Regions from separate parts of the Paenibacillus sp. FSL L8-0638 genome, predicted to be linked through region 2. Evidence: riboswitches for the same ligand, from Rfam matches in the RefSeq annotation. Region 2 holds a riboswitch; the other holds the start of a gene.
The links. A riboswitch is a leader RNA that binds a small molecule or an ion and turns the genes downstream of it on or off. The one in region 2 is predicted to bind ZMP and ZTP.

Region 1 (4,375 bases), 1.5 Mb from region 2:
GCATAAACCCTTACTGTAATCGCTTATTACCCAAAAATGTAAGTTTCGAGTCGTTCAGAAGCAAAAAAAGGCTGTTCTCCTCCGGCTTACGGAAGGAAAACAGCCTATAACATAAAGATTATGAATGTCGATGAATTAGTATTGAGTTCCTGGATAGATCGGGAACTTGTCTGTCAACTCGCCAACCGCTTGGCTTGCTTTGGACAATACAGTATCATCTTTCGGGTTTTTAAGGGTTTCGGCAATGATTTTACCAATTTTGACCATAGCCTCTTCATCCATACCACGAGATGTTGCAGCAGGTGTACCAATACGAATCCCGCTGGTTACGAATGGACTGGTCGGGTCAAAAGGAATCGCATTTTTATTGACCGTGATGCCCACGGAATCCAATACATGCTCCGCTTCTTTACCTGTGATATTCAAATTGCGCGTATCCAATAGCATCAGATGGTTATCCGTACCACCGGATACAATGTTAATCCCCTCAGCCAGCAGTGTTTCAGCCAGCACCTGTGCGTTGCGGACTACATTTTGCGCATAGGTTTTGAACGATGGCTGGAGCGCTTCACCCAAAGCAACCGCTTTGGACGCGATCACATGCATCAGTGGCCCCCCTTGAGTACCAGGGAAAATAGCTTTATCAATCGCTTGCGCCCATGCTTTGCGAGTCAGAATCAGACCCCCACGCGGACCACGCAGCGTTTTGTGTGTCGTTGTTGTTACAAATTGGGCATGCGGAACTGGACTTGGGTGAATTCCCGCTGCCACAAGACCTGCGATATGTGCCATATCCACCATGAACAAAGCACCTACATCATTGGCAATGGAAGCAAAAGCTTCAAAATCAATAGTACGCGGATATGCACTCGCGCCAGCTACAATCAGACGAGGGCGGTGCTTGAAGGCTGCCTTGCGCACTTCATCGTAGTCGATGCGGAAGTTGTCTTCGCGGACACCATAGGCAGCAAAGTTATACAACAAGCCGGAAGCGTTAACCGGACTTCCGTGTGTTAAATGGCCACCATGCGCCAGATTCATACCCAGTACAGTATCTCCAGGTTTGAGAGCTGCCAGATACACTGCCATGTTGGCTTGTGCTCCAGAGTGAGGCTGCACGTTAGCATGCTCAGCGCCGAACAGTTCTTTTGCGCGGTCACGTGCGATGTCTTCAACGATATCTACATGCTCACAGCCACCATAGTAGCGTTTGTTTGGGTAACCTTCAGCATATTTATTCGTCAGCACGGAGCCCATGGCTTCCATTACTGCTTCACTGACAATGTTCTCGGATGCGATTAGCTCGATATTGTGGCGTTGTCGTTTCAGTTCAAGTCCCATTGCTTCCATCACTGCTGGGTCACTTTTACGCAGGTGTTCCATCATGATTGATTACTCCCTCTCCATAGTCAATTGTTGGGTATACAAGCTAACGCCTGCTCCTCTGTTGGGTACCTCATCATCATTGCAAAAACGATTAGTACAAACATGCCGCCATGCCAAATGCTAATCGCAGTTTCCGCCGACTTCTTGCTCCAGACTGTACACCGCCCGTTGTCCGCCAATAAGTGGAGGACGGGTGAACGCCGCTGTCACACGTGCTTCGCCAATCCAGCGAAGGCTTGGGCGAAACGGAACAGCAATCGGTCGCAGATGCATGCCAATCAGCGTTTCGCCGATGTCTATCCCGGCATGAGCCTGCACGTTCGCCGCCAAACACGCGTCGCTCATAGAACGATAGGCGACGGTAGCCATAGAGCCTCCTGCTGTACGAACAGGAACAGCCGCAACCTCCATCAGTCTCAGCCGCTCCAGCACAGCCCGTTCAACGACCAGCGCTCGGTTCAAATGCTCACAGCATTGAAACGCTACATCAAAGCCATACTGCCTGCGAACGGACTCTACTCCAGACAACAGTTGTTGAGCCACATCGAGCGCTCCCGCCGTGCCAATTCGACTTCCAGCCACTTCACTTGTGCTAACGCCAATAACCAGCAGGCGACCAGCCCTGAGACTGGCTGCTTCTGCGATTTCCCGCACAACAGAAGTGGTCTGTGCTTCCAGCGAAATCTCATGATCCAATTGTCCCACCATTGGAACCTCCTTTGGTTGAACAGCCTCTCAGAGACTAGGCACGGTCTCATGCCCCAAGTTCAACACACTCTCTCCTGATCACAATCTCACTATATTATAGCCGATGTTTCAGATTTCGAGCAGAAAAAATGGAAGAACCTTTGAAGGAATCAACTCTCAGCTAAACATCTGGCATAACTTGTATATGAAAAAAGAGCAGTCCACACCTATGTGGAATTGCTCTTTTGCCCAGGCGACCGGCCGTATATCCGATGCTCCATCGTGGTTAATCCCACTTTTGTCGCCAGTTACATCGGATTCTCATTTTTCCACCTTATCTTAACGGATTAACCGTCGAAAATCAACAGATTCCGTACAAAATAGATGAGTAAGAGCGATTTTATTCGGAAGAGGCCTTTAGCTTGTCCAGCAGCTTATGCAGCGCCGTGCGGATTTCCGCAGCTGTGACATCGTAGTCTTCTCGCGAACCGCCAAACGGATCTGAAATATCAAAGCCCGGAATCCGTTGGTGTAATTCAATCATTCGTTCACGCTCCTGCGCCGATAGCTCTTGTCCGAGTGAAGCCATCAACTGCTGTGAAGCATATAAACCATCCAACTCCTGTACATCATTCAACACCGCATCCCGGTTCTCCACATATTCCTTAAGCGTAAATACTTTGCCCGCCGTTTGGGGAAAGCGCTGAATTACGTGCTGTTTATGTCCTTGCGTCAAGGTTAAGATCAGATGTGCCCACCCGGCAAGCCCGTCGCTCAAAGGGGTTGAAGTGATCTGATCGGATATATCGTGATCACGTAGAACCGCCTCTGCATGTCGGGATATCGGCGTGCCTTCCATCGCTGCCACTCCCGCAGAACGCACTTCCAGTTCTAGTCCATGCTCAGCAGCCAACTTACGCAGCATCCCTTCAGCCATTGGACTACGACAGGTATTCCCTGTGCATACAAATAAGATATTCTTCAACGTTTTCACCCCCCGTATGTTAAAAAATATATAAACAGAGGATTACTATAATCCTAATCCCTTACTTTAACCCTGCACTTATTTTACACTGTCTGAGCTAAAATCAAAACATAAACATAAAGCCGAATGCCAGCAAAATGGCACCGCCCACTGTTTCCCCGTAATCTCCTAGATTGCGGCTGACCTTGCGACCCAGTAGCAGGCCCAACATCGCCATTGCTCCCCCGCAAAAACCAAATGCCAGAACAGACAGCACCAGATCACTCTGGAACATCCCCAGTGACACTCCTACAGAAAATGAATCCACGCTCACCCCAAGCGCAAACAGCAAAAGACCTAAAGGCGAACGATGATCCAATACCTGTACGCCGTCCCCTTTGAAGGAATTATACACCATATGCCCGCCTAAAAGGATGAGTAGCCCCCCTGCGAAGTAGGTCGTCACATGACCTAATAAAGAACTCATATAATGGCCTGTGAAAATTCCCAGCAATGGCATCAGAATGTGAAAAAAGCCAATAACAGTGCTGATGCGCAGCACGTCTCGCAGGCGTATCCCCTTCATGCCGATCCCTACGCCCAGCGATAACGCATCCATTCCTAGCGCTACCGCCATGATCAGAATCGTTACAACCTGCCCGGCATGGGCAGAGGCTGCCAGCATACTCCATCCCTCCATTATCCGTCTGTTCTTGTACACGTTATGCGGACAAGGGGCAAATCAGTACAAGCATGCACTGAAAGTACCCAATACCGAGACGAGGAGGGAGGAAAATTTAATATAAGAGGCTCTGATTCGACAGAAGCTACAGGCGGACGATTCGGTGACCTGCCGCTTTAAGCAGGCGGTTCATAACGGCGTCGCCCAATCCTTTCGGCGGACAGGATTCCGCCAAAATGTAGGTGACGCCATCCTCGTCGCAGCAGCGCAGCACGCCGTACAGGCGTTGCGCTGCCTCATGGAGCGCGTCCAGCTTGCCTAGCGTGTAGACGCGTTCTCCGGCGTAGTCGGCGGTATGCTCGTCGAACGCGAGCACTGCCGTGCGCTCCCCGCGGGCGGAAGCCTCCGCCAGCGCAGCGCGAATCCAGCCCGTCACCTCAACGGACGACGGGCCTTGTACCACGCTCAAGCGGCCTCGCGGCGCGTAGTGTGTGTACTTCATGCCCGGCGAGCGCGGCGCCGGGCTGTCGGCATCCTCCCCGGGCGTAGCGGCCAGCGCCGGGTCCAGCACGACGGCGCGAGCAACTGCAGCGAGCTGCTCAGCCGTCACGCCGCCGGGGCGCAGGATGGTGACCGTTCCGTCGTCAGCCGCCTGC
Region 2 (4,375 bases):
TCTTCTGCAATGACAATTCGAATCATGGCCCCACCTCCTCATTCGGCTTTTCAGTGATATTGGGCACTTTAATGACCAAGGTCGTTCCCTGATCTGAACGCAGCTCCATACATCCGTTCACGAATTCGAGCCTTTCCTTCATACCTTGCAGGCCGTTTCCACGAAGGGTTCCATTTTCTCTCGTAATACCGACTCCATTATCCTGAATCCGAAGAGTTAATTCCTTACGAGACGGCTCAATCGTGATGGAGCAAGCGGTAGCTCCACTGTGCTTAACCACATTAGTCACCGCTTCCTTCATACACATACTCAGAACATTTTCATTCATTAATGATGTATGCTCCAGCTTCGGGTCGCCCTCTAGAGTCAATTCAATGTGAGCAGCCTTTAAAATCTGCCGAATACGTAGCAGTTCATCCTCTAGTCGCATACCGCGCATTTGAGTAACCATTTCCCGTACCTCTTTTAACGCGCTTCTTGCCGTGAGACGAACATCGTTAATTTCGACATGCGCCCGCTCCGGGTACTGATCCATCAGTTTGCCCGCCAAATCGCTCTTCAGCCCAATGAGTGACAACTTCTGACCTAAGGTATCGTGCAGGTCACGCGCAATTCTTTGCCGTTCCTCCAGCTTAATCAATTCCGATATTTTCTTATTGGCATCCTCTAATTGGACTTGGAGCCGATCGCTTTTGTTGCGATTAAAATTCGTAATCGGAAGGAGGATCACACCGATTAGATTGAGCAGGATAAAAGGAATCTGTTTAATAAAAACGGGATTCTGAGAAACAAAACCATAATTGATCAATCCAATCGTAATAACCATTAAAATGATATACAGCGTCGTAAATGCAGCCTTACTTTTAATATTACCGATCAGATAGGCGATAAATATCGAAAAATACATATAGCTAAACAGCAGTGTCATGGTAATCGATATGGCAATCTGTACACTGGTCCAAAAGTATATGAGCCAGCCTTTTGAGACAAAAGCCAGTACATAACATGCAAAGAATACCAAAATAATAGCAGTACCCAAAATAATATGACCTGTAGATGAAGAGCTAAAGTAGTAAAAGGGCAGGATATAAAAGACGACCCAAACATAAGGGCTAAGCCCTGTATTTCTTTGGAAAATCTGATACCATTTTTGCATCCTGCCCACCCTCTTCTACTTCACATGACTTATATTCCTTATCTTATCATACCAGGTTTTGTTCAACGTTATTTTCTTTCTGTGCCTACAACAGGTGTAGGCATGGGTTTCGTAACTGCAACACGTTTGCTGAGGAGCGGCTTCACTTGTTTAAAGGTCAAAAAGGTTTTCGTATTTTCATCCCAAAGTCGGAACTTCAACGATTGCAGACTGCTACTCACTGTGATCGTGGTCGCCTTTTGAAGTAACGGTGTCGCTTCATGTGCTTTTTCCAAATTATAATTTGGAACTTTGGGACTCAGGTGATGAACGTGATGAAATCCGATATTGCCCGTAATCCATTGCAATACTTTAGGAAGCTTGTAGTAAGAACTGCCTTCTACGGCTGCATTAATATAACTCCACTCTTCATCGTGCTCAAAATACGAATCCTCAAATTGGTGTTGTACATAGAATAGCCAGATTCCCAACATACCGGATACAAAAAAGATAGGTGCCTGTACGAGAAGGAAGGCCTGCCATCCAATAGCCCAGCACAACAGTGCATACAATGCAACGATGGATATATTCGTCACATGAGTGTTCATTTTTTCCTTGCGTTTGGCTGTCTTGATATTAAAGCGATAGGAAATCAAAAAAGTATAGATCGGACCTAGTCCGAACATAACCCAAGGATTTCGGTATATGCGATAGGCCAACCGTGTCCATGTGGAAGCCTCTGTGTACTCTTCTACCGTAAGCACCCACATGTCACCTGTGCCTCTTTTATCCAGATTACTGCTGGTTGCATGGTGGATCGCGTGACTATTTTTCCATTGGTGATAAGGGCAGAGCGTAATAATACCTGTAATCGTTCCCACAATGTCGTTCAGCTTGCGGCTTTTGAAGAAGGATTGATGACCACAATCATGAAAAATAATAAACGTCCGTACCACAAACCCCGATGCAACAATGGCAATGGGAAGCGTCAGCCAGTACGAGACCGACAGGCTAAGATAAGCAGCATACCACAATAGGATCAGTGGACCCAAGGTATTGATAAGTTGCAGAACGCTGGATTTCGTGTTTATTTTCTCGTAGGGAGCCATATTTTTTTTCAATTGGGCTAATGGGAGTTGTGTCATACTCATTATGATCCTCCTTTAAAATGACGCCTATACCTTGATCCTGTTAGGCGTACATGTTGATCTAATCTCAGTATAAGGAGAACGCTCTAGGCGCTGTAGTCATAAACGTCAGTTCGTGTATATGACATTTGTCATATAGACAAGTAACATAACCCGTTTTCCAAATGTTCGCGGGTTTCTTTTCTGATGATTGTTTGTTAAAATATAAGGTATAATAACGCTGTATGTGACTGGCGAAGTCAGTGGAATGAACCACGAGGGAGCATACAAAAAAAGCGTACCGTTCGCCTGGGAGAAGTATTTGCAGAGGATTCGTCTGTCTTGACGACCTTGTGCAAATACTTTTTTTCGTTTTACAAGACCATGACACCCTGTTGATTCCATTATGCGATAAATTCAGAGGAGGCTCGGACTATGGCTATTATCATGAAATCCAAAGAAGCAGCTGAGCAAGTATATGCAACGATCCGTTCACAGGTAGAAGAAATGAAGCACCAAGGACACCGTCCCCATCTGGCAACCCTATTGGTAGAAGGTGATCCGGCATCTGCATACTATGCACGGACCAAGCAAAAAATAGCGGAGAAGCTGGGCATCTCATTTCATCTCCATACGTTTGATCGTCATGTTAGCGAAACCGAGCTACTGCACCTGATCGGCAGTCTGAACGATGCATCCCATGTACATGGCATTATGCTGGAACTGCCGCTTCCCCAACATCTTTCCGCCTCCGTTATTAAACAATCCATTGCCCCCTACAAGGATATTGATGGGATTACACCCGATAACAAACTGGCTACCGTAACAGGTGACGCCGGACTATATCCCGCAACACCTCAAGCCTGTATCGAGCTGCTCAAGCATTACGGTCACACATTGGCAGGCAAAAATGTCACGCTCGTGGGCATCGGACAGACAGTGGGACTTCCCCTTTTCCACATGTTGCAAAGAGAAAATGCCACCGTTACCGCCTGTCATGCAGGTACGCGTGATATTGCAGAGCATCTGAGCCATGCAGACATTGCTTTCGTCGCAGTCGGATGCCCTGATGTGATTACACAGGAAATGGTCCATCCCGGTCTGATTTTGGTAGATGCGGGAATTAATGAGACGCTAGAGGGAAAAATAGTGGGAGATGCCGCTTTAGACGTGGGGGAAAAAGTACATGCTATTTCTCCGGTTCCCGGCGGTGTTGGCACCTTAACGACTGCGATTTTGTACAAAAATCTGCTCAAAGCGATACATCTGCAACACTACTCCAGAGAGGTGGTTTACTCATGAGTGAACTGTCGTGGAATCATTCCATCGGACATTTTCTGAAAGAAGCTGCAAGTGCAGCGCCTACCCCTGGCGGAGGAAGTGTATCCGCACTGGCTGCGGCACTAGGCGCGGCTATGACCTCTATGACCGCCAACCTTTCACAAGGAGAAAAATACGCGCACATCCATGAACAAATCACGGACGTCATTAGCAGCATGGAAAGATTGTCTACACATTGTGAGGAATTAATGGTCGCAGACATCCAATCCTTTGAACAGTACATGACCGCGCTGCGTTTGCCCAAGGAAACAGACGAAGAAAAGCGCTATCGTACCCATTCCTTACAGACTGCGGTGATCGCTGCCATTGAGGTACCCATGCGCCTGCTGGAAGTATGCCGAGACGGATTGTCGCAAGCCTATAACATTGTGGAAGTGTCCAATAAAAATGTGATTTCGGATCTTGGCATCGGCGCGATCCTGTTCGAAGCCGCTGCTCAATCTGCCCTGCTTACTGTTGACATTAACCTTGCCTCACTAAAAGACTTGGATGTCAAACAATCCTACGAGGCCAAAACAGCCACACTTCTTCGTGAAATCGGACAGATCAAAGAACAAACCTTATTGATGGTGCGCAGTCGAATAGCAAATTAGTCTGATCATAGTCGTGTTTAACCTGTTCGAACCAACATATTATGCTTACTCGCAAAAGAAATAGTCTCCAAACCCATCTCTAATCGTGGGTTTGGAGGCTATTTTATTGAAATTCATACATTATGGAAAACTTTTCTATACTTTCATCGTCTATGGATAGGGGATATTCTCCAAGATCA

Region 1: linked by a shared signal. The riboswitch ahead of MKY35_RS24020 (TIGR01440 family protein) and the one ahead of MKY35_RS04480 (bifunctional 5,10-methylenetetrahydrofolate dehydrogenase/5,10-methenyltetrahydrofolate cyclohydrolase) in region 2 are both predicted to bind ZMP and ZTP.

Annotation. Positions count from the first base shown of each region.
Region 1 is NZ_CP151960.1:5,397,923-5,402,297, forward strand. It holds gene glyA (serine hydroxymethyltransferase) at 136-1,386, opposite strand; gene MKY35_RS24020 (TIGR01440 family protein) at 1,507-2,094, opposite strand; ZMP/ZTP riboswitch at 2,314-2,395, opposite strand; gene MKY35_RS24025 (low molecular weight protein arginine phosphatase) at 2,474-3,058, opposite strand; gene MKY35_RS24030 (manganese efflux pump) at 3,162-3,722, opposite strand; gene MKY35_RS24035 (L-threonylcarbamoyladenylate synthase) at 3,865-4,375, opposite strand, start outside.
Region 2 is NZ_CP151960.1:993,897-998,271, reverse strand. It holds gene MKY35_RS04495 (response regulator transcription factor) at 1-26, opposite strand, end outside; gene MKY35_RS04490 (sensor histidine kinase) at 23-1,156, opposite strand; gene MKY35_RS04485 (fatty acid desaturase) at 1,225-2,286, opposite strand; ZMP/ZTP riboswitch at 2,500-2,584, shown strand; gene MKY35_RS04480 (bifunctional 5,10-methylenetetrahydrofolate dehydrogenase/5,10-methenyltetrahydrofolate cyclohydrolase) at 2,698-3,564, shown strand; gene MKY35_RS04475 (cyclodeaminase/cyclohydrolase family protein) at 3,561-4,196, shown strand.